3 regions of the Methylocystis sp. Uni0008 genome follow, and region 3 is predicted to be linked to each of the others. Evidence: riboswitches for the same ligand, from Rfam matches in the RefSeq annotation. Region 3 holds a riboswitch; each other region holds the start of a gene.

The links. Region 3 has a riboswitch for cobalamin ahead of AC0X69_RS22525 (TonB-dependent receptor). Riboswitches for the same ligand answer to the same signal wherever they lie in the genome.
Region 1: another riboswitch for cobalamin. It lies ahead of AC0X69_RS05055 (CbtB domain-containing protein); the one in region 3 lies ahead of AC0X69_RS22525 (TonB-dependent receptor).
Region 2: another riboswitch for cobalamin. It lies ahead of AC0X69_RS12015 (TonB-dependent receptor plug domain-containing protein); the one in region 3 lies ahead of AC0X69_RS22525 (TonB-dependent receptor).

The regions. Positions count from the first base shown of each region.
Region 1 covers NZ_CM166370.1:1,014,448-1,024,048, reverse strand. The annotation lists gene cobN (cobaltochelatase subunit CobN) at 1-2,516, opposite strand, end outside; gene cobW (cobalamin biosynthesis protein CobW) at 2,523-3,557, opposite strand; gene AC0X69_RS05060 (CbtA family protein) at 3,554-4,216, opposite strand; gene AC0X69_RS05055 (CbtB domain-containing protein) at 4,229-4,414, opposite strand; cobalamin riboswitch at 4,466-4,662, opposite strand; gene cobO (cob(I)yrinic acid a,c-diamide adenosyltransferase) at 4,711-5,331, shown strand; gene AC0X69_RS05045 (sterol desaturase family protein) at 5,466-6,509, shown strand; gene AC0X69_RS05040 (DMT family transporter) at 6,506-7,435, shown strand; gene AC0X69_RS05035 (hypothetical protein) at 7,593-7,784, opposite strand; gene AC0X69_RS05030 (30S ribosomal protein S2) at 8,204-9,241, shown strand; gene tsf (translation elongation factor Ts) at 9,331-9,601, shown strand, end outside.
Region 2 covers NZ_CM166370.1:2,409,602-2,419,202, reverse strand. The annotation lists gene AC0X69_RS12020 (DUF7676 family protein) at 1-201, opposite strand, end outside; gene AC0X69_RS12015 (TonB-dependent receptor plug domain-containing protein) at 228-2,306, opposite strand; cobalamin riboswitch at 2,415-2,618, opposite strand; gene AC0X69_RS12010 (carbon-nitrogen hydrolase family protein) at 2,815-3,576, opposite strand; gene AC0X69_RS12005 (M20/M25/M40 family metallo-hydrolase) at 3,650-5,038, opposite strand; gene fumC (class II fumarate hydratase) at 5,208-6,605, opposite strand; gene AC0X69_RS11995 (sigma-70 family RNA polymerase sigma factor) at 6,669-7,238, opposite strand; gene AC0X69_RS11990 (NepR family anti-sigma factor) at 7,235-7,477, opposite strand; gene AC0X69_RS11985 (response regulator) at 7,799-8,614, shown strand; gene AC0X69_RS11980 (con-10 family general stress protein) at 8,788-9,066, shown strand; gene ptsN (PTS IIA-like nitrogen regulatory protein PtsN) at 9,083-9,547, opposite strand.
Region 3 covers NZ_JBXEJH010000003.1:158,086-167,686, forward strand. The annotation lists gene AC0X69_RS22525 (TonB-dependent receptor) at 1-2,306, opposite strand, end outside; cobalamin riboswitch at 2,419-2,615, opposite strand; gene AC0X69_RS22530 (IS256 family transposase) at 2,758-4,035, opposite strand; gene AC0X69_RS22535 (chromate resistance protein ChrB domain-containing protein) at 4,486-5,313, shown strand; gene chrA (chromate efflux transporter) at 5,310-6,683, shown strand; gene AC0X69_RS22545 (DUF1259 domain-containing protein) at 6,709-7,581, shown strand; gene AC0X69_RS22550 (single-stranded DNA-binding protein) at 8,787-9,476, shown strand; gene AC0X69_RS22555 (ParA family protein) at 9,597-9,601, shown strand, end outside.

The sequences.
Region 1 (9,601 bases), on a different replicon from region 3:
GCGCGCACGGCGTCGTCGAACAGCGCGATCAGGTTGGGGAACATGTCGCGAAACAGTCCCGAAACCTGCAGCGTCACGTCGACGCGCGGAAAGTCGAGCCGCGCTTGGGGCAGGATTTCGAAGCCGATGATGCGGGCGCTTGCGGCGTCCCAGCGCGGCGCGGCGCCGAGCAGCGCGAGCGCTTGCGCGAAATCCTCGCCGCCGGTGCGGATCGTCGCGCTGCCCCAGAGATCGAGCATGATGTGACGCGGAAATTCGCCATGCTGCTGCGCATGGCGCGTCATCACTTCCGTCGCCGCGCGCCGGCCGATGTCGCAAGCCGTCTGCGTCGGCGCATGGCGCGGATCGATGCAATAGAGGTTGCGGCCAGTCGGCAGAACGTCGGCGCGTCCGCGCGAGGGCGCGCCGGCCGGGCCTGGCTCGATGAAGCGGCCTGAAAGCGCAGACAGAAGCGCCTCACGTTCGGTCCGCGCGCAGGCGTCGCGCGACGGATCGTCGTCGGCGCGGCCGTAGACATGCAGACCGTCGCCGATGCGCATCTCCTTCAGATCGCACATCCACGCGTCGAGCCGCGTCAACGTCTCGGCAATATCCATATCGCGCGAGACGCCGCATTCCGCGGCAAGGCCGCTGCGATCGGCTTCGTCGATGATCGCGCCGGCGATGAGTTTGGCTCGGCGCGCGTCGAGCGCGTTCGCTGTCGCGTATTCGTCGAGCAGCGTTTCGATCTTCGCCGCCGCGTCGAACAGTTCGGCGTCGACGAGCGGCGGCGTCAGATGGCCGATCGTCACGGCGCAGGCGCGGCGCTTCGCCTGCGCAGCTTCGCCTGGATCATTGACGATGAACGGATAGATGAGCGGCGTCGGTCCGAGCGCGGCTTCCGGCGCGCAGGACTCGGACAGCATGACGGATTTGCCGGGAAGCCATTCGAGCGTGCCATGCGCGCCGAGATGAATGAGCGCGTCGATCCCTCGCACATGCCGCAGCCAGAGATAGAAGGCGAGATAGGAATGGCGCGGCGGGCGCTGCACGTCGTGGTAGGTCTCGTAGCGTTCGGCGCGCGCGCCGCGGTCGGGCTGCAGCGCGACGATGAGCCTGCCGGCGTTGAGGCAAGAAAATCGGAAGGCGCCGTCGACGGCTGCCGGATCGTCCTGCGGCGCGCCCCATGCAACATTGACGCTCGCCACGAAGTCGGCGGGAAGAGCGGCGAGCCAGCCTCGGTAATCATCGAGCGAAATTTCGATCGTTTGTGCGGCGTCTTCGAGGGCGCGGATCGTCCTCTCTGCGGGCGCCGCGCCAATGTCATATCCCGCTTCGCGCAGCCCCGCGACGATCTCATGCACGCTCGCTTCCGCGTCGAGACCGATGGCGTAGCCGCCGCGGCCGCGCCGCGCCGGATAGTCGGAGAGAATGAGCGCGAGGCTCTTTTCTCGATTGGGCTTGCGCCGCAGCCGTGACCAGCTCAGCGCGAGGTCCGCGACGAAGTCGATGCGCGATTGCTCCGGCGCGTGATGCGCCTCGCTGAATTGCGCCGCGCGGCGCAGCGGCGCTTCCTCCTTGAAGGAAATCGCGCGCGTGAAAATGCGTCCGTCGACTTCCGGCAGAACGACATTCATCGCGAGATCGGCGCCGTTGGCCCCGCGCATCGAAGCCGCCCACGCGTCGCGCGAGGCGGTCGCGAGCGCAACCTGCAGCACCGGCGCGTCGGCGAGATCGAGAACGCTTCCCCCATCGCGCCGCGCCGAAAACGCGGTGGCGTTGAGAATGACGTCGGGCGCGAAAGCTTCGAGCGCGCGCGACATGAAGGCTTCGCTTTCAGCTTCCTTCAAGCTCGCGACATAAAGCGCTTCAACGGCGAAACCCCGCTGCGCCAGCGCCTCGGCGAGCGCGACGATCGGCGCGACGTCGTCGGCGAGGAACATGGCGCGATAGAAGACGATCGTCGCCCGCAAGACGCCGCCCGCGCGGCACGCGGCCTCGAACCGCCCGGCGCTGCCGACGGGAGCGCTTTCGCGCCACGGCGCCGGATGGCCGGTGAGCGTCGCGGCGTAGCCGAGGAATGGTCGCAGATTGTCCGGCCCGCCGTCCTGAAAGAAGCGCCAGATACGATTGAGCGTCTGCGCATCGAGCGTCGACGCCTGCTTCAGCCGCGCGTCGTCATGGGCGTCGCCGGGCACAATCGCGAGCGCGATTCGATTGGCGCGCGCGAGCGCCTCGAGTTGTTCGACGCCATAGGCCCAATAGTCCTTGCCACCGAGCAGCCGAACGACGATCAGCCGCGCATGTCGCGCCACGGCGTCGAGATAGAGATCGACGGAGTAGGGGTGCTTCAACTGCGCGAGCGACGCGCAGCGCAGGCTCGGAAGCGTCGCGCCGCTTTGCTCATAGAGCCGCGCGAGCAGCCCCAGCTCCGAATCCGAGAAGGACAGGAACACAATGTCCGCGGGCGACTGTCCGAGGTCGACCGCCGCGCCGGCGTCGTCGAGATTATGGAGATCGCGCGGGAGAAGATGCATCTCGCGTCACGGCTGCGCCAGCGTGGCGATGACGGCGTCGCGATTGAGGCCCTTCTCGCCGATGATCACGACACGGCTCACGCGCTGCTCGTCGGGCTTCCACGCGCGATCGAAGTGATGTTCGACGCGCGCGCCGACGCCTTGCACGAGCAGGCGCATCGGCTTGCCGACGACTTCAACGAACCCCTTTATGCGCAGCACGTCATGAACGCGGGCCGCCTCGGCCAGTCTCGCGACCAGCGCCGTTGGATCGCTTACCGCAGAGAGAGAGACGACGAAACTGTCGAAGTCGTCGTGGTCATGTTCCGGCTCGGCGTCGTGATGCGACGGCCGGTTCGCGATGTCGTCCTCGGCCGCCGCGGAAAGGCCGAGCAGCACGAGCGGATCGACTCGTCCGCCGCTCGCGCGCACGACTTTGGCGGCTTGACGCGCGCCTTGCGTCAGACGATTGGCGACCGCGCGTTCCTCGCCCGCGTCAAGCAGATCGGTCTTGTTGAGAATGATCAGATCGGCGCAGGCGAGCTGATCCTCGAACACTTCTTCGAGCGGATTGTCGTGATCGATCGTCTGCGTGTCTTCGCGCTCCTGCGCGATGGCGTCGAGATCGTCGGCGAAACGGCCTTCCGCCACGGCCTTTCCGTCGATCACGGCGATGACGCCGTCGACCGTCAGCTTGGAGCGGATCGCCGGCCAGTCGAACGCCTTGACGAGCGGCTTCGGCAGCGCCAGCCCCGATGTTTCGATGATGATGTGATCGGGACGATTCTCATGCGCGAGCAGCGCCTCGATCGCCGGCACGAAATCGTCGGCGACGGTGCAGCACAAACAGCCGTTGGCGAGTTCGACGATGTTCTCGTCGGGACAATTTTCCACGCCGCAGGCGCGCAGGATTTCCCCGTCGACGCCGACATCGCCAAACTCATTGATCACGAGCGCGAGACGCCGGTCCCTGGCGTTTTCGAGCACATGACGAATGAGCGTCGTCTTCCCCGCGCCAAGAAAGCCGGTGACGATCGTCGCAGGAATTTTGGCGCCGCTCATGCCGACTCTCCTTCGCGCGACATGAAGCGCCAGACGAGGCCGACAAGCGTGCCCGCGAGCGCCCAGCTGATCGCCTGAACGGCGAGCGATGAGGCGGCGAAGCGCGCGGCGAGTTCCGCCGGCGCCGTGCTCTCGGGCGTGGCGGGCGTCGGCGCGAAGAACTGCGGCGCGACGATCAGCGCGACGCCGACGAGCTTCGCCGCCGCCGAGTCGAGCCGCAGCAGGGCGTAGAGACCGGCGCCGGTCGACAGCGCCGTCGCGAGCCACCAGATCTGACGGGCACCGAGTTCGGTTTCCGCCATGCCGGGAAGCTGCGGGGCGAGCCCGAGAGCGGTCGCCAGCCCCGTCGCGGCGAAGGCGCAGGCGCCCCAAAGGGCGGCGCGGCGCGGCGCGATGGCGTCGCCGGAGAGGAGCATCGCGGCGAGCAGGATGAGCGCATAGCCGATCGAAACGGCGATCGTCGCCACGCTGGTCGCGGCCGTGCGGCTCAGGCCCGAGAACGTCGGGCCCGCCTCGGCGGCGTTATGCGCATGCGGCGCCGCCTCATAGACCTCGGCGGCGAGGATGAGCGGGGTCGTGGTGAAGTGCTGCAGGGCCGCGACCGCAAGCCCGGCGACAAGGCCGGCGATGAGGCCGGTCATCAAAACGCGCGCGATCAAGCGCGTTGGAGCCTAGTGGCAGGGGAAGGAGAGCGCGTGTCGCGTGTCATGCGCCGCGTCATGCACGCTTTCGGGATAAGCGAAGCCTGAAAGCCAGACGAAGCCGAAGCCGAGAATGAGCGCGACGGCGGCGGCCCTCAGCGCTTCGGATCTGGAAGTTGCAAGAGCGGCGACATTGGCGGCGGACTTGGCGTTCATATCGGTCTCCCTGCCGCCCCACCGGCGGCGATGCGATGCGTGCGGCGATCGGAAGCGATCGCCAAGACGGCAGGTCTCCTGGCTTCCGGCTCGTCGGACCGCGCCGCCTTCCCAAGCGTTAGGCTCAGTGGCGGATGGCGCAGCCCTCGCCGGCTACAGTTGCGGGGGCAGCCGCGGATAGGGGTCAAAACGCCCGCGCCGCGTTCCCTTTTGACTTCTTGCGAAGGACCGTCCCGATTAGTCATATGCGCGGCTTATGCTTCCGTCAAACCGCCAAGGAGCGCCGCGTGACCGAGATGAACGAAGACGACGAGGCGCGCCGGCATCGTCTCAAAATGGAGAAGCGCAAGGCGGTCCAGGACGCCGAGGTCGCCGGCAAGACGATCGCGCGCAAGGGCCTGCTGGTCGTGCACACCGGACCCGGCAAGGGCAAATCGACGGCCGCGTTCGGTCTGGCGCTGCGGGCGCTCGGCCATGGCTGGAAGATCGGCGTCGTGCAGTTCGGCAAGGGCCAGTGGCGCACCGGCGAGCGCAATATGCTCGAAAAGCTTGGCCAGGAGTTCGGTCGAGTCTCCTGGCACACGCTTGGCGAAGGCTTCACCTGGGAGACCCAGGACCGCGCCCGCGACGAAGCCGCGGCGCGGCGCGCGTGGGAGAAGGCGCGCGAACTGATGGACGATCCCGAAGTGCGTCTTCTCGTGCTCGATGAACTGAACATTTCGCTGCGCTACGAGCATCTGCCGCTCGACGAGGTGCTGGCGGCGTTCGCCGCGCGGCGGGGGGACCTCAACGTCGTCGTGACCGGGCGCAACGCCAAGCCGGAGCTCATCGCCGCGGCGGATCTCGTCACCGAAATGACGCTGGTCAAGCATCACTTCACTGCGGGAGTGAAGGCGCAGGAAGGCATAGAATTCTAATTCGGACGGAGGCGCTCACGCGTGGCGGCATGTCGCTCTTGGCAGCGGCCCGCGTAGCGAATACGCTTTGCAGGCAGAGAGTTGCGAGGCGCGTCCGCCCGACAAACGCTCAAAATCGACGGATCGAAAGCTCGATGGACATCTACGGCGCGCTCCGCTTTTCCGCTGCGAAGGTCTCCGGCGAACTGTTTTCGGCGGGCTCGATTTTTTCTGTCTATTCCCTGGCGACGACGTTTTTCATCGCCGTCTGCGCGCTGGCCTATCGGCGCAAGATGCGCCGGGGGCGCGTCAATCTCCGCGCCATCGCCCGAGCGATCTTCGATAAGCGACTCCTGCTCACCAAATCATCCGCGGCGGACGTCAAGCTCTTCGCCTTGAGCGTCGTTCTGATGCCGGTCGTGGTCGGCGCGCTTGTCATATCGTCGAACGCCGTCGCGACAGTCGTGAGCGCCGCGCTGCGCAACTCATTTGGCGAGTTTGCGCCGGTCGCTTGCTGCAGCCTGTCGATAAAGATCTTCTCTACCGTCGTGCTCTTTCTCGCGTATGAGATCGGCTATTGGGTCGACCACTACCTCAAACATCGCATTCCGTTCTTGTGGGAGTTCCACAAGGTGCATCACACCGCCGAGGTGCTGACGCCGGTGACGAACTTTCGCAATCATCCGATCGACAACATCTTCTTCGGCTACATGCTGGCGATCTTTATCGGCTCCGCCTCTGGCGTTCTGGCCTGGCTCTTTGGGCGAACCACGGAGTCTTTCACCGTCGACGGAAAGAACATCCTGTTCATCTTCTTCCTCTGGACGATCGGCCATCTTCAGCATTCGCAGTTCTGGATTCCGTTTCGCGGCGTATTGGGACACGTCGTCTTGAGTCCCGCGCATCACCAGATCCACCATTCCACAGATCCGATTCATTTTAACCGCAACTTCGGCAGCGTCCTCGCCATTTGGGACTGGATGTTCGGGTCCCTGGAGATTCCCTCGACCGACAATCCGCGTCTCAAATACGGCGTCGAAGAGGAAGGCGCGGATCCGCATTCGGTGGTCGGCATATTGGCGGTCCCGATCGCGAAAGCCGCTCTGGCGCTCTGGCGCGCGCTGGTCGATGCATGGAGCGCATTGCTGGAGCGAATGGAGCAGCGCCGCCAGAGGCCCAAGAGCACGGGCGTTTTATGAGCCGCATTCGCGCCGACGTGCTGCTCGCGCTGGCGGCTTTCATCTGGGGAACCGCCTTTATCGCTCAAAAAAATGCTGGCGAGTTCATGGGGCCGATCAGCTTCGTCGGCGTCCGCTTTCTGCTGTCGTGCATCGCGCTGGCGCCTTTCGCGCTCTATGAGCGGAGCCAGACTGCATCGCCGCTGAAGAAGAGCGATTTGCCTCTCGCCGGCCTTATCGGCTTTTGCGTCTTCGCCGCCGCGGCTTTGCAGCAAGTCGGCCTCGCCACGACGACGGCGAGCAACGGCGGATTTCTCACGGCGCTCTATGTCGTCCTCGTCCCCGTGTTCGTCTATGAGCAAACCGGCGTGAGGCCGCGACAGGTCGTTCTCGTCGCCGCCATCGTGTCGGTCGCGGGCGCCTGGCTGCTGACCGACGGCGCGCAGTTGCAGAGCTGGACGTCGGGCGACGGCCTGGTGTTGATCGCGGATATCGCCTGGGCCGCGGGGATCAGCCTCGTGCCGACCTTTCTGAAGCGCACCGATCGGCCGTATTTTCTGGCGTTCGCGCAATTCGGCGTCGTGGGCGTTCTTGGCGCGATCATAGGTCTCGGCCTCGAGCCTTATTCGCATGAGGGCATGATCTCGGCGCTGCCGGCGATCCTCTATGCGGGGCTTTGCTCGGGAGGCGTCGCCTTTACGCTTCAGATCGTTGCGCTCAGATATACGCCAGCGTCCGAAGCGGCGCTCATCATGTCGTTGGAGAGCGTTTTCGCCGCGTTGTCGGGGGCAATCCTGCTCTCGGAGCGGCTGACAGGAAGCGCGATCGCAGGCGGCGTTCTGATTTTATTCAGCGTCGTCTTGGTCGAAGCTGGACCGGCGCTGCAAAATTTCTGGCCATCGCAATATCGAAGCTGGCTGTCGCAGGTCTGGGGCAGGGCGCGATAGCAGTTCTAACGCGACAGCAGCCCCAAAAAGCGGAAGCCGACGCTCGAGAGTTCGAGAACGTCGGCTCCAAAGTGATCTGCGCCGTGACCGGGCAAATCATCCTCCCAAAAGACAAGGCCGGGAGCTCGCGCACCCGGCAAGTCGTTCGGCAGGGGTATTACTGAATCATACGGGCAGTGGAACCGGTGCCGCTGCCCTCGATGCCGTTGCGGTTGCCCGTGCCGTTGGTGCCCTGGGGAGAGATCCAATCCGGAACCCAGGTCAGAGCGACAACGACGAAAGCGACGAAAGCAGCGATCCAAAGCAGCATCTTGCCGATATCGCCAGAGCTGTGAACGTTGACGGCCATGCGTTTTCCCCCTGTTCTTGATTTTACGTGAATGCTTGCCGCATCGAGAGGGAGCCTAGCTTGTTTCTAAGCGGTTTGCAATGCGCTCATGCGAAGGCGGAAACGTCTGGTAAAAAAGCTAGTTTTTCAATAAAAAACAATGTTTTAATCTGCGACAAGAGGTCGCGGACGAGGCAAAAATTTAGCGCCTGCGCCTCTCGCGCGGCGACTGTGAATGGCGGCGCGCCGGACGACCTGGGGCGGCCGCCAGCTGGCGCCGACGCCTAGTGGCCACGGCCCTTGCCCCACGTGGGCGCATCGCCTATAAGCCCGCCATTCCACAGGCGAGGGTTACGCGGCGTCTGCCTCAAGACGTCGCTCCGGTGGCCGGTTGTCCGGCCTCTTCATCTTTCGCCGAGGCTCAACCGGAGAAACGACACATGGCTCTTCCCGACTTCAATATGCGCGGCCTTCTCGAGGCCGGCGCCCACTTCGGCCATCAGGCGCATCGCTGGAACCCGAAGATGGCGCCCTTTATCTTCGGCGCCCGCAACAACATCCACATCATCGATCTCGCCCAGACGGTGCCGCTGCTCCATCAGGCGCTGAAGACGATCTCGGACACTGTCTCCAAGGGCGGACGCGTGCTGTTCGTCGGCACCAAGCGCCAGGCGCAGGAGCAGATCGCCGACGCCGCCAAGCGCAGCGCTCAATATTACATCAATTCCCGCTGGCTGGGCGGCACGCTCACCAATTGGAAGACGATATCCGGATCGATCAACCGTCTGCGCAAGCTCGACGAGATGCTTTCGGCCGGCGCTTCCGGCATCACCAAGAAAGAGCGCCTGCTGCTGACCCGCGAGCGCGACAAGCTCGAAAAAGCGCTCGGCGGCATCAAGGACATGGGCGGCACGCCGGACCTGATCTTCGTGATCGACACCAATAAGGAGCAGCTCGCGATCAAGGAGGCGAATCGCCTGAAGATCCCGGTCGTCGCGGTGCTCGACACCAATTGCGATCCGGACGGCGTCACGCATCCGATCCCTGGCAATGACGACGCCGGACGCGCCATCGCGCTCTACTGCGATCTTGTGGCGCGCGCCGCGATCGACGGCATTTCGCGCAGTCAGGGCGCGATGGGAATCGATATCGGCGCCGAGGAAGCGCCGGCGCTGGAGCCGGCGCTCGAAGCCGGCGCGCCGGGAGCGGTTGAGAGCGCAGGCGCGGATTTCGAAGCGCCCGGCGAGCCGTTCGAACTGCTCTCAGCGCCCCGCGGCGCGCCGGACGATCTCGCGAAGCTGCACGGCGTCGGCCCGCAGCTCGTCAAGAAGCTGAACGACGCCGGCGTCTATCATTATTGGCAGATCGCCGCGATGGCGCCGGGCGACGTCGAAAAGCTCGACGCGGATTTGAAGCTGAACGGCCGCATTGCGCGTGACGGCTGGGTCGATCAGGCGAAGGCGCTGCTCGCCGCCTGATCAACTCCGTCAAGTCCTACGCTTAAATCGCGCGCGCCGGTCCATTGGGCCGGCGTCGTCGCATGACCCCTTGAGAAGGAATTTCGACCATGGCTACGATCACCGCCGCCCTTGTGAAGGAACTGCGCGAGAGCACCGGCGCCGGCATGATGGACTGCAAGGCGGCGCTCACCCAGACGGAGGGCGATTTCGAATCGGCGGTCGACTGGCTGCGCAAGAAGGGCCTCTCCAAGGCCGCGAAGAAGGCTGATCGCGTCGCCGCCGAGGGCCTTGTCGCCGCGCTGGTCGCGGACAAGTCGGGCGTGCTTGTCGAAGTCAATTCGGAGACCGACTTCGTCGCGCGCAACGCCGACTTCCAGA
Region 2 (9,601 bases), on a different replicon from region 3:
GTCGGCGTGGATTTCCCACGCCGCGCCCTGAACGATCGGACCAAAGACGATCTCATTCCAGTGATTTTCGAAGAGGTCGCGAATGAGCTCTTCAAGACTCGCCGCATCGGTCGGCAGCGAGAAGACATCGAGCAACGCGCCATCGGGCTCGACGATGCGTTGTGGCGTCATGCTTGGCGCTAATTCTGCGTTCGTTTGCATATCTGTCTCCTCAGCCGTTCCTTTGGTCACCAGGCGTATTTCACGCCGCCATAGAAGGCGCGCGCCGTCGTCGAAAAATTGTAGACCTCCTCGTAGAGCGCATTGTTGAGATTTTCGATGCGCCCATGCAGCGTCAGCTGGTCGGTCAGTCTGTAATTCGCGAAGAGATCGAGCCGCACGTAGGGCGCGAGCATCACGCGCTTGTTGAAAACAAAATCCACGTCATGCGCCGGCCCGACGAAATTCGCGCGCGCTTCGACTTCGAGGCCCTTCAGGCCCGTGTAGACGAACGACCACATTCCCTTGTGACGCGGGCGGCGCAGCAGCGTGCGGCCGGCGTAAATGCTTTCGGGGTCGTCGTCGAGATTGCGCGCGGAGAGGAATGTGTAGCTTCCTCGCGCGAGCAGCGCGCCGGGAACGAGAGCCGCTTCGCCGAAGAATTCGACGCCGCGCGTATCCGCGCGCCCGACATTGAAATAGCAGCCGAAGATCTGCGCCGCCGTGCAGCTCTCCACCTTTCCGAACTGCACGAGGTTCACATAGCGATTGGTGAAGACGGACACTGAGGCGGTCGCGAGCCCGCTGAAAAAGCTCTGATCGATTCCGGCGTCGAAGCCGATCACGCGTTCGGGCGCGAGCGCCGGATCGCCATATTCGGAAAACCGCTGAAAGAGCGAAGCGGTCTTGGCGCCGGTCGCGGCTGAGCCACGCAGCCGCATCCCGATCTCGTCGAGGCGCAAATTCGCCATCGTCCGCCAGGTCATGAACGTGCGGTTCTGACTGACGGCGTCGATGCGCCCGCCATAGGAAATGTCCAGGCGATCGAAGAGCGTGAATTGATGCTGCGCATAACCGGACCATGTCGTCTGCACGGCATGGGTTGGCGCATAATCATCAATGATCCAGGCGTCCCGCGAATTCTGCGCCGTCTCGGTTTCGACGCGCGAGCCGAGCGTCGCGAGACCAAGCGGCCCAAGCGCGATGTCGCTCTGATATTCGACGCCCCGCCGACCGCCGAGATAGCCGAAACGGCAATTCTGCGACATGAAGGTCAGCGTGTCGAAACAGGCTTCCGTGACCCAGGCGTCGCGATTTCCCCGATTGGCGTAGAGCGTGAGCCTGTTGCGCAGCATGTTGTCGAACATTTCCGCGCCGAGCCGCACATAGCCCTGCATGAATGTCGCGTGCTGGTGATTGAAAGGATCGAAAACGCTCCACGGATTGAAGGCGTAAGGATTGTCGTAGCGGATGGCGCTGTCATAGCCGGCGAGGCCCGCTTCGATCCGCGCGCGCTCGGTGAACTCGTAGCCGATGCGCCCGGTGACTCCGACATTGTTCGTCGGATCGTCGGCGGGAAGCGGCGGCAGCGGCGTCGTCTGGTCGCCGATAACTATGGGGCGCTGCTGACGATAGCCGTAGCGTGGGAAACCGTCGGCATGCAGCCCCGAGATCGACAGCGCATAGGAGCCATGTCCGTCCGCGCCGGAGATCGAGGCGCGCGAGGACGACGTTCCATAGGAGCCGCCCTCCGTCATGACCCAGCCTTGCGGCGCGCCCTTGCCGCGGCGCGTGATGATATTGATCACGCCGCCCATCGCGTCCGAGCCGTATAGCGCCGACTGCGGGCCGCGCAGCACTTCGATCCGCTCGATGTCGGTCGGAAGCAGCCGACCGAAATCGACCGAACCGTCCGTGCTCGTCGGATCGCCTATGCGGATGCCGTCGATCAAAACCAGAGTCTGGCCGGGCGTCGAGCCGCGCAGGGCGACGGACGTCTGCGTCCCCGGACCGCCGTTCGAAAAGACGTCCAGCCCTGGAACGCCGCGCAGCACGTCGCTGAAGCCCAGCGATCCACGCTTTTGTATGTCGCGCGCGTGAACGACGCTGACAGAGGCGCCGGTGCTCGCGACGGGCTGCTCGACGCGCGTCGGCGTGACGACGATCTGGTCCTCGATCTCCGCGGCGGGCGAGTCCGCTTGCGTCGGTCCAACGGGGCCGACGTCGATGACGGGCAAGGATTGCTGAGCGAATGCGGCGGAAGCGGAAAGCGATAGGGACAGCGCAAACGCGCCGCGCAAGGCGGTCGCCGGGACATGGGAAGGCATGGCTGGACTCGCAGCGAACGTGGGCCGTCACTGCGAAGGTCGCCGCCCATACGCCGCATAGGCGAGGGGCTTCGGCCGCATCGGTGCACCCCGCCCGACGCTTTCGCGCGTGACCACGAAGCGACGGCAGGTCTCCTGGCTCGCGGGTTGTCGCCTTAAGACCGCCTTCCCAGAGCCTTCCCGGCTCCAGTGGCTGATTGGTCTTGGGCTCGCCGCTTACAGTTGCGGGGGCAGCCGCGGAATTGCGCGCCAAAGCGCGCTCACCGCATTCCCATTTTGATCCCGTTGGGAACCGTCGAGATAAGTAAAGGCGCAGCAGCGCGCATAGTCAAGCTGATTGGAGCGAAGGCGGCTTTGGAACTTCTACAGCGTTGTAATTCCGCATCAGCGCATGGATCGATGATCAATCGCCAAACTCTGCCGAATGGCGAGCGCAGCCAAAGGCAAAAGGGACCGGATAAGACTGCGATGTCGCCTTCCGATCGCATCGGCGAGCGACCGAGCGCCGCTAGGGAAGGGGAGCTATTTGAGAATGCCCGACAAGCTGGTTCTTCTCGAAATCCCAGTCGACCAATAAGATCGCGCTGCGCTGCGCCGCAAAACTTAGTATTCGTCTGCCGCGATATGCGACGACGCTCTCTGCCATGGAGAAGTCGATCGTGCGTTCGCGGCCAGTGCGATTACAAACAAAGATCGGCAGCAGCGTCGCCTGACTGGCCGCCTCCCATTCGCCGTTCGGACCATGAGGTCCCGGCCCCCAGGCTGCGGAGGAAACCAATGCGCGCGCGCCCTGATGAGCAAGTGTCGCCGCGATCCCCGGCGTGAAAGCATCGGCGCAGATGAGCATGCCAACAAGGCCGAATCCGTCGATATCAACGGCGTGAATGCTTTCACCAGGCGTGGACCACGACTCCGCGCCCACGCGGAGGGCGTTGATCTTCCTGTGGCGCCCCGCAATTCGTCCTGTCCGGTCGATTGCGATCATACTGTTGTATAATTTGCTTCCGAGACGCTCTGGAACCGAGAGAAACAGCGCGAAACGCCGTTTCCGCGCGAGATCGGCAACGCCTTGAACCCACGCGTCGGGCTGACTTTCGATCCAGTCGGCGGTTATGCGTTCAGTGAACTCATATCCAGTGGTCACCAGTTCTGGCGTAACGACCCAATTTGCGCCGGCGTCGGCCGCCGATGTTAACGCCGCTTCAACAAGCTGTCGATTTTGCTCCAAGGCGCCCGGGATTGGCGCCAAGTGCAAAAGAGCGATCCGCATTACAGAACCGATCATACTGGTGAGCTTGCGTGTTTCTTACGTGCAAGCAAGTGCTGGAACGCGCCGTCCGCACTCACGCCGCCGCGAGCGCGTGCAGCACCCGCGCCCAGGAGCGCGCGCCCTTGTGAAACGACGTGTAGGAATATTTCTCGTTCGGCGAATGAATGCGGTCGTCGTCATGCGCGAAGCCGATCATCAGCGAATCCATATTGAGGTCGCGCTTGAACGCGCCGACGATCGGGATCGAGCCGCCGCAGCCGGCGAGCACCGGCTCCTTGTCCCATTCTTCCGCCAGCGCGCGGCGCGCGCGATTGAGCGCCTCCGAACCGAACGGCAGCTGCAGCGCGTTCGAGGCGCCATGCGAAAGGAATTCGGCCTTGGCGTCGGTCGGCAGGCGCTCGCGCACGAAGCTGCGGAAGCTTTCGAGAATCGCTTTCGCGTCCTGTTTGCCGACGAGGCGGAATGAAAATTTCGCCGAGGCCTGCGCCGGCAGCACGGTCTTCGAGCCCGCGCCCGTGTAGCCGCCGATGATCCCGTTCACGTCGCAGGTCGGCCGCGCCCAGATCTGCTCCATGACGCCGCGGCCGGTTTCGCCGGCGACGCGCGTCAGACCGATTTCCGAAAGCCATTTAGCTTCGTTGAAATCGATGGCGCGCCATTGCTCCGCGATGTCTTCGGGAATCTCAGGCACGCTCGCGTAGAAGCCCGGCAGCGTCACCTTGCCCTCCGCGTCGTGCAGATCGGCGATGACTTTCGCCAGCACATGGATCGGGTTCAGGACCGGCCCGCCGAACATGCCGGAATGCAGGTCGCGGTTGGGGCCCTTGATGATCACCTCTTCCAGCGCAAGCCCGCGCAGCATCACCGTGATCGCCGGCGTCGTGGCGTTCCACATGCTGGTGTCGCAGACGAGCGCGAGATCGGGCGCCGAGAGTTCGTCCTTGTTCGCCGCGAGAAAGCCCGGCAGCGAGGGCGATCCAGTCTCCTCTTCGCCCTCGAACAGAAAAGTGACGTTGCAGGGCAGGCCGCCGTTCGCCTCGAAGGCGCGACACGCTTCGAGGAAGGTCATCAGCTGGCCTTTGTCGTCGGAGGCGCCGCGGGCGACAATGTCCTTGCCGTCATTGCCGTCGGCGAGGCGCGGCGCGAAGGGCTCGGTCTCCCAGAGCTCCAGCGGATCCGGCGGCTGCACGTCGTAATGGCCGTAGAACAGCACATGCGGCGCGTCCTTGCGCTTCGCCTTGGCGTGGCCGACGACGATCGGATGGCCGGGCGTCTCGCGCACCTGCGCCTCATAGCCGAGGCCATTGAGCTGATCCTTGAGCCAGTTCGCCGCCCGCAGACATTGCGCCGCATAGGCGGGATCGGTCGAAACGGACGGGATGCGCAGAAGATCGAACAGGCGTTCTCTGGAAGCGTCGAGATTGGCGTCTATCGTGGTGAGGACGGCGTCGATCGTGGCCATGCATGGAGCTCCTGGTCAGGAGCCGAAACTAGTGCGTCTGCATGGCGAGGGGAAGGCGCGGCCTATCACCGCCGTCATGGCCGGCCTTGAGCCGGCCATCCACGCAAGAGGACGCAAGTTCTCGTGGATGGATGGCCGCGACAAGCGCGGCCATGACGAGCGGAAGACGTCACGCGTTCGGCGCGAGCATGTTTTCCGGCCGCACGATCTCGTCGAACTCGACTTCCGTGACCTTGCCCGACGCGAGCGCCTCTTCCTTCAGGCTCGTGCCGTTCTTATGCGCGGCGCGTGCGATCTTCGAGGCCGCGTCATAGCCGATCTTCGGCGCGAGCGCTGTGACGAGCATCAGCGAGCGATCGAGGAAGCGCTTGATATTGGCTTCATCGGCTTCGATGCCGTCGACGCAGCGCGCGACGAAACTGTTGACGCCATCGGCGAGCAGGATCGTCGACTCGAGCAGCGCGAAGCCGACGACCGGCTTCAGCACGTTGAGTTCGAGATGGCCCTGCGAGGCGGCGAAGGTGATCGTCGCGTTATTGCCGAAGACCCGCGTGCACACCATCGTCAGCGATTCGACCTGGGTGGGATTGACCTTGCCGGGCATGATCGACGAGCCGGGCTCGTTCTCCGGCAGCTTCAGTTCCGCGAAGCCGGCGCGCGGCCCCGAGCCGAGCAGGCGAATGTCGCAGGCGATTTTATAGAGGCCCGCCGCCAGCGCATTCAGCGCGCCATGCGCGAAGACGATGGCGTCGTGCGCCGCGAGCGCCTCGAACTTGTTGGGCGCGGAGACGAACGGCAGGCCCGTCTGCTCGGCGATGTCGGCGGCGACCTCCTCGCCGAAGCCTTTGAAAGTGTTGACGCCGGTGCCGACCGCCGTGCCGCCCTGCGCGAGCTGCAGCAGGTCGGCGAGCGTCGTTCTGATGCGCCTTTCCGCGCATTCCGCCTGCGCCGCATAGCCGGAGAACTCCTGACCGAGCGTCACCGGCGTCGCGTCCTGCAGATGGGTGCGGCCGATCTTGATGACATTGGCGAATTTCACCGCCTTGGCGTTGAGCGCGATATGCAGCCGCTCGACGGCGGGAATCAGCCGGCCGGAAATCGTCGTCGCGCCAGCGACGTGAATGGCGGTTGGAAAACTGTCGTTCGACGATTGTCCGAGATTGACGTGATCGTTGGGATGAACCGGCGATTTCGAGCCGCGCGGCGCGCCGAGCATCTCATTGGCGCGATTGGCGATGACCTCGTTGACGTTCATGTTCGTCTGCGTGCCGGAGCCGGTCTGCCAGACGACGAGCGGAAAATGCTCATCGAGCTTGCCGTCGATCACTTGCCGCGCGGCCGCGACGATCGCATCGGCGATCTTAGGGTCCAGCAGGCCTTTTCTGGCGTTGACCTTGGCGGCCGCGAGCTTGATGCGCGCCAGCGCATGCACGATCTCGATCGGCATGCGATCGCCGCCGATCGGAAAATTCTCGCGCGAACGTTCGGTCTGTGCGCCCCAATAGGCCCAGGCCGGCACGGCGATGTCGCCAAAGGAATCGCGTTCAATTCTCTGATCGTCGGTCATCAGCTCGCTCGCATGGAAGGGCGCGTGTCGCGCGCCTTCCTATGCGGCATTTCCGACCGGCGTTCAATCGCGCGTGGCTTCCGTCAGATGCTCGGCGGCGGACCATTCGCGCGACTCCGCGGTCGGCGGCGCCGACATCAGTTCCGAGAGCCGATTGCGCGCGCGGTTCACGCGGCTCTTCATCGTGCCCGGCGCGCAGCCGCAGATTTCGGCGGCCTCCTCATAGGACATGCCGGAGGCGGCGACGAGGATCAGCGCCTCGCGCTGATCGAGCGGCAGCTTCTGCATCGCGTCGCGGAAGTCGAGGAAATCCATATGCGCGTGCTGCGATTCCGGCGCGATCAATCGACCGGCGATCACGCCGTCGGGGTCCGGCGCTTCGCGCCGGCGCTTGCGATATTCGCTGTAGTAGATGTTGCGCAGGATGGTGAACAGCCACGCCGTGAGATTGGTGCCTTCCGAGAAAGTCGCGAGACTGCCCCAGGCCTTGACGAGCGTTTCCTGGACAAGGTCGTCGGCGCGATCGGAATTGCCGCAAATCGACACCGCGAAGGCGCGCAGGCTCGGAATGGCCGAGATCAGCTCAGCCTTCAATCCCTGTCCCGGGGCATGCGCTTCTTGGCTTGCCGTCACTCACTCTTCCTCGGCGCGCTTGACGTCGCCGGGGAGGATAGCACATTCGTTTCGAGTTGGTTCAAAAGTTTCAGAAACCGATCGGGAACGGGTTGCGATACGACGTCGTCATAAAGGTTGCGAAGCTCCTTTCCGATCGAATCCTGAAATTCCACCGGCCGCTGTCTCTGAGCCGGCTTTGCGCCGCAGCGCGCTTCCCCCACTCCTCGGCGTCGATCGCCGAGTTCGTCACGAGTCATCACCCACCCTGCAAACGTCTCCAGCCTACGAGGGCCAGGTCTCGGAGAATACCGCCCCTCGCCCGCGAAAGCATCGTCGTCTGCTTTCGCGCGCGCAACTATATTCTCCGGATTCTTGTTCCCCATGGAGCCCTCTATTTTAATATGCATGATTTCTGGAGCCGCCGCGTTATAGTGCGCCGCAAGGACGATAGGCAAAACGCACCGCTAAAGGATTGGTTCCCTAAAACGCCGAGCAGTTTTGACGCATTGTCCAAGTTCTGATTCTGCTTAGCGCGCACTCCGCTTATCTGAGGCTCGATGCTGCTGGAGTTGTAAGACATGTCGGCGTCAAAGGAAATTTCCGCGCATATTCCCTATCTGAGACGCTTTGCGCGCGCATTGGTCGGCGATCGGGAAGGCGGCGACGCATATGTGCTGGCCACTCTCGAAACGGTCGTCGCCGAGCCGGACCGCATCGCAGAGTCCGACGACCTGCGCATCGCCGTTTATCGTTTGTTCCTTGACGTCTGGTCGGCCTCGCCGATCAACGCCCATATCGACCGCTCCGGCGCGGGAACGGAGGGCGGACGCCGCAATCTCGACGCGATCTCGCTGAAGCCGCGAATAGCCTTTTTGCTGCAGGCGCTCGAAGGCTTCGATCTCGACCAGATTGGCCAGACGTTGAAGGTCTCGGAAAATGAGGCCGGCGCGCTGATCGAGGCGGCGAACGGCGAGATCGCCGACCAGATCGCGACCGACGTGCTGATCATCGAGGACGAGCCGCTGATCGCCCACGACCTGAGAAGCATCGTCGAGGAGCTCGGACATCGGGTCGTCGGCATGCCGCGCACGCACGCCGAGGCGGTCGCGGCCATCAGGGAGAGCAATCCGGGACTGATCCTCGCCGACATCCAGCTCGCGGACGGCAGTTCAGGGCTCGACGCCGTAAATGAAATCCTCGGCACGCTGTCCATCCCGGTGATTTTCGTCACCGCCTACCCCGAGCGGTTCCTGACCGGCGAGCCGCCGGAGCCGGCCTTTCTCATCGCCAAACCCTTCAATGTCGAAAGCCTGAAGGCCGTGATCAGCCAGGCGCTGTTCTTCGATCGCCGCGCCGGACGCCGCGAACAAGCCGCGCCGCGGGTCGGCATGTGACGTAAGGCGCCGGGATTGTTGTATTTATTGCGACCGTTTTTACTTCAGGCGCGAACGCCCTCCTCCTCGCCAACCGATCACGAGGGACTGCGAAGATAAATCGCGCTTCGCAGAAACATTGGCCGTCCCGGCGAGTTATAGCCCAAGGCGCTGGGAAAACTGAGAGGCGGCCCATGGAGGAACACAAGAAATCCAGTCGCGGCTTTGCGTCTATGGATCCTGAAAAGCAGCGCGCTATCGCTCGTAAAGGCGGGCAAAGCGTTCCCGACGAAAAACGTAGTTTTTCGCAGAATCCCGATCTTGCGGCCCGGGCAGGGCGTAAGGGCGGTCAGAGCGTGAATCCGGCCAAACGAAGCTTCTCGCGCGATCATGCGCTCGCTTCCGAAGCCGGCCGCAAAGGCGGACACGCCTCTCACGGAGGCGGCGCCCAAAAACGCAGCGCGCCGCTCTAAGGAGCGGCGCAATTTTTTAAGCCGCGAACGGCTTTGAGCGCTGCGCGATGAGCGAATAGAGCGCGTCGTCGTCGCGGGTGGCGCGCAGCGTCGCCACGAGTCCCTGATCCCTCAACATGCGCGCCGCGCAAGCGAGCGCCTTGAGATGGTCAGCGCCCGAGGTCTCGGGCGTCAGAATCATGAAGACGAGATCGACCGGCGCGCCGTCGAGAGAGCCGAAGTCGACGGGGCGGTCGAGACGGCCAAAAATCCCGTAGATTCCCTTCAACTTCGATAGCTTGCCGTGCGGAATGGCGATGCCTTCGCCAATTCCCGTCGAGCCCAGCCGCTCGCGGTGAAGGAGCGCGTCGAAGATTTCACGCGGCGGGAGCCCGCAGATTTTAGCGGCCTTCTCGCTGAGTTCCTGTAGAAGGTGCTTCTTCGTCGTCGCCTTCAGCGAGGCGCAGACCGAATCGGGCGAAACCAAGTCCGTTGGCCGCATGCGACGATCATCCTGCTTCTCATTGGAGGTCTAGGGCCGCCGAAGGCTTTGACC
Region 3 (9,601 bases):
CACACCTGCCCGGGGGCGACGCCCGCAATGCATTGAGCGTAGAGCGGATCGCTCGGCAGGAGCGAACCATATGCGAAAGTGATTTGGTCGGAACGCGAGTTGAAAACATTGAAGGCGTCGAACTGCAGCCGCCAGCCGTCGGCCCATCGATAACCCAGTCGTGCGTTCAACGTGCCGGTTGCAGGAGAATTGAAATAACCGTCTTCGGTTAAAGGCCTCGGCCCGAAATAGCGATATTTCAGAGCGCCGAACCATCCGGTCGCCTCACCAACCTCCAGTCCGCCCATGGCCGTCACCGCTATGGCGTTCGAAAGATAGTTGCCGGGCGCATTCCCGAGAAAGGTCCCATACGGCAGCGCGTCAGGCGTGATGAGATCGAGCCATGCCAAGGTCTGCCCAACGTCGACGCCGCGGTAGCGCGCATGAACGAGCGCGACGTCGCCGTCAAATCTGATCCAGGGGTTCGGGGCGTATCGGTTGGCCAATTCGATCCCATATCTTCGACTGGGGCGACCGAAAATGGTCGTGCCGCTATCGCCAACGAATTGGTTTTCCGATTCCAGATTGAGCCAGAACAAACTGATGCTGGAATCAAGCCCCTCCAGGAATTTGGTGCGGGCCCCGATCTCCGCCCCCCGCGACTTCACAAGCAGCGGAATCGACGCCGCCTGAACGAAGCCGTCGCCATCTGCGAGTTCCGATGTGGAGAACTGCAGCACGGCGCCTCTGGCGTCGGTCGAGTGGAAGCCTTCTCCATAATTGGCGAAGAATTCCGTCCTGTAGAATGGGCCAACGATGATCGAGGCCTTCGGACTGAACAGCGCCGCGCTCTTGACGCCTTGATTGAACGGGCCAGTGAGCAGAAAGGCGGGCAAGCCGGCGCTCGTTGTCAGTTTTGGAGCATCCAGTAGCGTCTGCAGCGAGCTTACCGCCGCATTGTAATAGTCGAAGCGCGCGCCGGTGACGGTCTTCAGCCAAGGCGTCCAGCGCACCGTCGTATCGGTCCAGACGCCGATGCTGCCTTCGCCGACGCCGTTGTTGCTGAGCGTGTCATAGAGTTGGCGGCGGACGCTCTCCTGCAATCCAAGACGAATGTCGTCGTAACGTCCCTGAAAGCCGATGCGGGTCTCGACTGGCGCGCCATTGACGTCGGCCCATCTGATCGCATGCTGCGCATTAACGCCGACGATCGTGCGGTAGTCGAACTGGCGGATCTGGTCGCCCAAATTCTGATGCGTCAGGAAGTAGGTGTAGTTGCTGTAGAGGTCCAAGGTTGAGTGAACGAGATAGCCTTCGACGCGCGTGGCTTGATTGCCTTCAATCTGACTAAAGCGAGATGAGAGCGAGAAGCGCGACGTCGCGCCTCCCGCGGTTGGGTCCATCGTGCCCCACATCGACAACAGCCCGGAGCTGACGGCGCGAAGCGGAATTTGATCGGTCCCATACCATTTGTTGGCGTAGCCCATGAAGGTCACGGAGGCGCCGTCTTCCTGCGTGCCGCGCGACCAACGCAACACGCTGTTGATGCGACGCATGTTGTCGCCGCGCTCCCAGGGACCGTTGTAATACTGCGCCTCGACCGCGCCATAGGCGGAGCCGCCTGCGAACTCCCTGTATGGCGCGACGGCAAGAGCTCTCGCATAGGCGAAGCTGCCGCCGGTCAGCTCATAGAAGCCTTTGTCGATCGCGTCCTTGTATTGCATGTAGATCGAGCCGGCCGAAGAGAAGTCGCCGTCTTGCGCGTCGTAGGGCCCCTTGCGGGCAAGCACGTAAGACAAGAGTTCAGGAATCAGGAAATTGCTGTCGGCATAGCCCTGGGCATGGCCATGGGTGCGCATATTGAGCGGCATGCCGTCGAGATAGAGCGCCAGATCAGTGCCGTGATCGAGATTGAACCCTCTCACAAAATACTGGTTCGCCTTGCCTTCCCCGCTGTGCTGGGTGACGACGAGGCCGGGCACGATCTCCAGCGCGTCGCCGGGGCGGGCGAAGGGCAGCGCGTTCACTTCCTTGCCGGTGAAGAATTGCTCGCTCGCCGCGGTGATCGGCGGCGATTTGGGTTCAGTCGGCTGCGTCGGTCCGGGATTCGGCGCCGCAACGACCGGCGAAGGTCGTGGCGCTTGTTGGGGCGTTTGGACGCGCACATGTCCCGTCGCGGGCGGATGAGCGTGGAGATGAGCAGTTGGAGCGTTGCGATGTCCACCCACCTGTATTGTGGGGAGCGCGGTTTGAGCCCTCGCGCCCAAAGCAATTGTGCCCGCGAGTATCGGCACAAGGAAGCGGGCCAGATTTGGCGGAAGCGGCATTGTAAGCGCTCGCAGCAGACGTGGACCGTTACTGCGAAGAGCTCCGCCTAGTCCGCGCCACGCGCCACGACAGGCTTCACCCGCATCGGCGCACCCCGTCCGACACTCTCGCGCGTAACCACGAAAGACGGCAGGTCTCCTGGCTCGCGGGTCTTCGCTCAAAGACCGCCTTCCCGGAACATTGCTCCAGTGGCGTATCGGTCTTTGACTCGCCGCTTACAGTTGCGGGGGCAGCAGCGGAATTGCGCGACGCGCGCTCACCGCATTCCCTATTGATCCCTTTCGGGAACCGTCGCTAGAGTAGGCGCAAAATGCGGTTTTCAAGTCAAGCCAACTGGTTGAGGCTCACGCTACATAGCGTCCTTTTTCTTGGCAGTGATGCAGAAACATCACAGGTGGGGATGTCCCGGTCGCTGTTGAAAAGCGCGAAGCGGCTGCTGCGTGACAAATCTTATGCGGCCTCGGCGGTTTGAACAAGGTGCGCCGCTGACGCGGCCTTTGCGTTTCGCTGCACCAGAGCGGCTCGGAGAGCTTGCAGATGCTTGTGCGCCTTCAATCGCCGGAAGCCTTTGCTTGCTTCCTGCATGGCGGCGGCGGCCCAGCGCAGGGCCATCGATGCCGACCGCCAGTATTTAACGTTTCGGCAGACGCGGCGCACCGTGCTCATGACGTTCTCGACGATGTTCGTGCAGGCGAGCGATCGGCGCAGCTCCCGCGGAAGTTTCAGCCTCGTGACGGTGAGCATGTCGTCGAGGCCTTCCAGAATCGAAGCTGAAACGCCCTTCCAATCGCGTTCGAGACGGCGCGCGAGATTGCGAATGAGCTTTTCGGCTTTGTCGGCGTCGTCCAGTTCCCAGGCTTGCCGCAAGACGCGCTTCACCGAGGCGTGCATGGATTTGGGCAAGCGCTCCAGAATGTTGCGCGCCTTGTGAACCTGGCAACGCTGGATCGCCGCGTCGCGTCCGAAGGTCCGCCGGATCGCCTTGGACAGTGCTTTCGAGCCGTCGATGATGAAGAGCCGCGGCGCGCTGGGATCGAGCCCACGCTCGACGAGATTGTCGATGAGCGCCTGCACGGTCGTCGCGTTTTCCGTCGCGCCCTCGACGAGGCCGAGCGGGTGTTTGTCGCCGTTCGCGTCGACGCCGATCGCCGCGACGAGGATCAGGTCCTCGTCCATGTGAATGCCGTCGATCTGGATCGCCAGCAGATCGAGTGCATCGAGCCTGCTTTCCATCCACGCCTTCATGCGCGAAGCCGACAGCGCGACGAAACGGCGGGACGTCGCCGACTTCGACAGCCCGGCCCCCTCGGGCGATGGAACGTCTCCCTCGGGCAGGCGAACCGAACGTTTGAACCTGCGCGTCGAGACGTTGATCAGCATCTGGTTCATCGCCCATTTGCCGAGCAAATCTTCGTTAATGGCGTTTTCCCAGCTCGGCAGAACCTGTTCCTTGCCATCGAGCCCGCGAACGCGCGGGCGCTCGATCTCGACCTTGCCGCCGTGGAAGCCAATCTTGCCTCTCGTCCTCCCCCAGCGATGCGCCTTGCGCCGTTCGCCCCGCTCGTGACGCTCGCCGCAGACCGCCGCCGCATCCTGCTCCATCATCTCGTTCAGCGCCTCGACCCCGGCGGCAAGGCAGAACCGCTCGAAGCTCGCCGACATGCTCGCCAGCGCTTCGGCTTTCAGCGCATGCGTGGGAATCGCCGTCGATGTGGTATGTTCCTTCATGGCGTTGCTTTCCTTTCGTGGAATCAGCACCCCGAGCCTAACGGCTCAAGGCGAGCAACGCCGCTCCTCCATTTTCAACATTCTTCGGGACATCCCCTCACAGGTCGTTCTATGGTGTTAGCGATGGCTTTATGGTGCGACGCGGTCATTGCGTTTGGCAAAACCGCAACCGTCTGTTCCTTTTACAGTTCAACTTGCTCGAAAACGCTATAGGCATCGTCAACCTTCAATTGCGAGGTTTTGCGCGAAACGCCGGCAATTTGAGTAGCCGTCCAGTTGTTCGCAGAGCCGCACTATGTGAAATTGTCTGTTTTTTCCGCAAGTCCAAACGTCAAAATCGGCCTTGACTTCTGACGCCTAGGCGGCAGATTGTCGTTCCATGGGGAAGCGATCTCCCCACGAGGCGACATGCCCAAGAATCGCGTCCAGGTTTTCCACCAAGGGCGCACTATGTCGTCAATCAACTCCATCTCTCCTGACAAGCTCGCGCGTCTCATCGGCGTCGCCCATTGTCCGGCGCTCATCGATGTGAGGACCGATAGGGATTACGAGGCAGATCCGCGCTTCCCGCCGGGCGCTTTGCGCCGCCGTCACGAATCTGTCCCGGACTGGTCTCCGGAGTTCGTCGGTCGCCCCTCCATCGTCATCGATCAATGTGGCGAGCAGGTCAGCGAAGGCGTCGCCGCGTGGCTGCGTTACGCAGGGGCGAAATCCGCCGATGTTCTAGCGGGCGGACACCTCGCTTGGGTCAAAGCAGGCGGCCCAGTCGTCCCCGCGGGGAAAGTGCCGCCGCGTGATGCACTCGGACGAACAATCTGGGTCGCGCGCTCCCGCCCAAAAGTCGATCGTATCGCTTGTCCATGGCTTATTCGCCGGTTTGTCGATCCGAGCGCCGTTTTCCTCTTCGTCGCGCCCGCGGAAGTGTCAGCGGTCGCGGAACGCTTCGGCGGCGCGCCTTTCGACATAGAGGGCGCGTTCTGGAGCCACAGGGGCGAACGCTGCACATTCGATACGATGCTCGAGGAATGGGGCCTAACGATAGAACCTCTGCAAAAGCTTGCCGTCATCGTTCGTGGAGCCGATACGGCGCGGCCTGACCTTGCTCCTGAAGCAGCGGGGCTGCTCGCGGCATCGCTCGGCCAATCCCGCATGTATGCGGATGATCTCGAACAGCTCGAAGCGGGGATGGAGCTCTACGACGCCTTTTATCGCTGGTGTCGTGACGCGACCGACGAGCCCCACAACTGGCCTGCAACAAAATCCGGAAAAACGGCGTGAACATTCACATACAAACGACGAGCAGCGATCATGGCGTGTCGCTATCGGAAGCGTTCCGCGTCTGGGCGCGAGTTGCTCTGCTGAGCTTCGGTGGGCCCGCCGGACAGATTGCGGTGATGCACCGGATCATAGTCGATGAAAAGAGATGGGTGCCGGAAAGCCGCTTCTTGCATGCCCTCAACTACTGCATGCTATTGCCCGGCCCCGAGGCTCAGCAACTCGCCACCTATATAGGCTGGCTCATGCATCGCACCCTCGGCGGCCTCGTCGCTGGCGGGCTATTCATTCTCCCCGGCGTCATCTCGATCATGGCGCTCAGCATCATTTACGCGCTTTGGGGGAATGTCGGGATCGTGGGCGGATTGTTCTTCGGGTTGAAGGCCGCTGTTCTCGCCATCGTCATCGAAGCTGTCGTGCGAATTGGAAGGCGTGGGCTCAGATCAACGGCAATGCGCCTTTTAGCTGCAGCGTCGTTCGTCGGCATTTTTTTCTTCGCCTTGCCATTTCCGCTCATCATCCTCGCCGCGGCGTTGATCGGATATGTCGAAGCGACGCGGGGGAATCCTGCGTTCGCGGCAGTCGGACACGGGGCAACGCATGAGGACCGCGAAAGCCTGCTTGGCAATGAAACGCCCGCTCACGCGCTACCCTCTCTAACACATACGCTGCATGTCGGCATAATCTGGTTGGTGGCCTGGCTAATCCCCGTCGCCGCGATCCTGTTTGTGGCCGGTCCCGACGACGTCTTCTCCCAGATCGCGGTGTTCTTCAGCAAAATGGCTGTCGTGAGCTTTGGTGGAGCTTACGCGGTCCTCGCCTATGTCGCGCAACGGGCGGTCGAGAGCTATCACTGGCTAACGCCGGCGGAGATGCTCAATGGGCTCGGCATGGCGGAAACGACGCCAGGGCCTCTCATCATGGTCTTGCAGTTCGTGGGTTTTATGGGGGCGTTTCGCTCGCCGGGCGACTTGCCGCCGCTCCTGGCGGGGATGCTCGGCGGGTTGCTCGCAACCTGGGTCACCTTCGCGCCCTGCTTTCTCTGGATATTTCTCGGCGCGCCATACATCGAAAAAATCCGCGCCAACAAGGCGCTCTCCGGCGCATTGGCGGCGATCACCGCCGCCGTCGTCGGCGTGATCCTGAACCTCGCGATTTGGTTTGGGATCCACACCATCTTTCGCAAGACGGTCGCCGTGGATGGCTACGGGCTGTCATTCGACGCGCCCGTGCTCGCAAGCATGGATTTCTGGAGTCTCGCCCTCTCGGTCGCTGCGGCGATTGCGATCTTCCGGCTTCGTGTCGACATTCTCCAGACCCTGGCGGCCTCGTGCCTGGCTGGAATAGGGCTGTTTCTCGCAGGGGCGATTTAGACTTTCGACGGGAAGGGAGAAAGCCATGAACAAACCGCTAGCCGCTCTCGCCACAATCTGTCTGCTATCGCCCGCGTCCGTTGCTGTAGCTGAAACCGACTGGTCGCAGGTTGATGCCGCTATCGGCAAGAAGGCCGCCGTCGCTGGAAGCGTGCATAAATACGGTCTCCCGCGCAGCGATCTTCACGTTACCCTCGACGGCGTCACCATAAAGCCCGGTCTCGCCCTCGGCGGCTGGATTGCTTTCGAGCCGTCAGGACATGCGGCCATGATGATGGGCGACTTGGTCCTGACGGAAACCGAGGTGAATCCCGTGATGCGGTCTCTACTCGCCAACGGCGTCCAGGTGACGGCCGTGCATAACCACCTCCTGCGTGCCAGCCCCGCGCCTTTCTATATGCACGTCGGCGCGCACGGCGATCCCGCGAAACTTGCCACGGTCGTTCGGCAGGCGCTCGCCGAAACAAAGACGCCGTTTGAGCCTTCCGTCGTTCCGGTTGGTGAACCTCCGAAGATCGACTTCGACACGGCGCAGGTCGAAGAAGTCCTCGGCTCCCATGGGAAAAACAACGGCGGCGTCTACCAATTCAGCATTCCAAGAGCCGAGGCCATCAAGGCTGAAGGCGCGACAGTCGCCCCCGCGATGGGCGTCGCACACGCCGTAAACTTCCAATCCACCGGGGCGGGCAAGGCGGCGATTACGGGGGATATCGTCGCAAAGGCCAAGGAGGTCGAGCCGCTGTTGAAAGCGCTTCAGACCAGCGGGATCGAGGTCACGGCGCTCCACAACCACATGCTCAATGACGAGCCGCGGCTGTTCTTCGTTCATTTCTGGGCGAATGCCGACGCCGTGAAATTGGCGCGTGGATTGCGCGCGGGACTAGATATCGTCCATTAGCGTTCAGGAGCTGACACCGTTGTTGCATCGCGATCAATGAACAAGCACGAACAGTGTCAGCGTGCCTTGCGCATGCATGCGGCGCTGATCGAACGCATGGCTTAATAAGGCTCGGACCGCATGATGGGTCGTCGCAATCGTTAGCTTGAGGCGGAGTACCTTGAGAGGCCGGCCTGCCTTGATAATGCGCGCTCATTTTTGACCAACGACCGGTTCGACTGCGGGCGCCTTGTCCGCGCCGCATCGCTCATAGCGCGAATGCGATGGCAAACTCGATCCGCGACGCACTCATGCCTCCTGCGATCGGTCGCCGCGCGCAAATATTTCGGCCATGGCCCTTATCGTTCGGCGCTTGGCGCCATGAGGTGCTCGCCGTGCGCCCCCTCGTCACGGCTCCCTTCGACAACGCTGGCGCATCGCGTCCTGCCGGTTTGGCCACAGTCTTGCTCATTGCGAGCCATTGATCTTGCACCAGTCGCGAACTGTGAGGCGGATGCCGAAGCCGTGGCAATGGGTGCTCTGTCCCGCTTCGATCCGACCTTGTTGTCTCGTTTATCCACTTTGCGCGCGCGCCCGATGCTGCCGGACGTCGTTTTTTACGGTTTCCAGCGTCTTTCGGTTCGGGCGTCTTGTTCCGTTCACGCCGCGTCTCGGCATGTTGTCGTCAGGCAGAGACCGGTTGCGTCTCGTCGATGAGATCGATTGCTTCGCCAATACTGCCTCATCCGCGCATCATCGCGGCCGCTCCATCGTTATGCGCCTGTTTCATGCGCCGGCGACCCATTGCGTCATGCCTTGTCAGATGGGACATTGCTCCAAGAGCCTCTTCTCACTTCGCCATACGGTCCTAGAATAGCTGGCTCCTGCGAAATCGAAACCGCGACTTACCGGGCTTCACAAGGCCCGCCGCGGCGATGATTTGAATTCGCCGCGTCATATTCCATCGCTCGCTATTACCGCGCCCGCCTCCGGGTGCATGGCGTTTCGTCCTATGGCCGCGGTCGCCGCCCAAAACCCTGCGGCCGCGGCGATTTTCCCCTTGGCGCAGCGCGCCAATTCCTCGCGCAACAAAATCGCCGTGGCCTTCGGGTCCTCCGCTTTGCTTCGGCCTCGCGCCTCTCGGCGCTTCGGTTCGGGCATCGCCTTCGCGGTCATCACGGACTGCCATCGCAACTGGGGCTGGCGCCCCAACGACGGAGAGCAAGATGAAAACCTTCGCGGAATTCCAGATCCTCGGCCGCATCGGCAAGGTTCGTGGAGTTGGGCAGACGACGCACGTTTCGATTTGCGCCAACTACGCCTTCAAAGACCGCAACGGCGACACCAAGGACAAGTCCTATTGGAACGAAATCACGATCTGGAGCGAGAGCACTCGCAAATATGTCCGCGACTATGCGAAGCCCGGCGACCTCGTTGTCGCGCGCGGCACGCTGAAGCAGAGCAGCTTCGAGAAGGACGGCGAGAAGGTCTACACCGTCGACCTCAACTGCGAGGACTTCTCGATCCTCGCCTCCGCCAAGACGGACCAATCCGACAGGGACGAGGCTGACGCCGCGACCGAGGCGCAGAAGAAAACTGCGAAGCGCAAGTTACGTGAACAATGGGGCGGCCGCGCGCCGCCCGCCGATGCGAGCTTCCTTGGATTTGCGATCGGGCCAGCGGATGACTGGCCCGATTTCTCCGCGTCGACCGCGCTCGACCCAGAGCACGGCGGGGTTGCGACTGGTTTTCGCGTGCAGCGACGCTCGCAACGTGCTCCTTTTTCAAGCGAGGGGATGCTCAGAAGTTTGTCTGGCAAACTTCTGAACAAGAAACTCTGCGACTTTGGTCGCTGTGCATCTGCGTGCGTTAATCGCTCACGCAAGTTTGTCTACCCCTGTGAAATTTCGCCGTGATCAGTCGAATTTGCTTCTTCAGGCGAACGTCCCGCCGAGTGATGCGTCGAGGTCGTATCCTTGAACGGGCGGAGAACTCAGCATGGATCACGCTGCCTCGACCGGAGCCGTCTCGTGAAAATGAT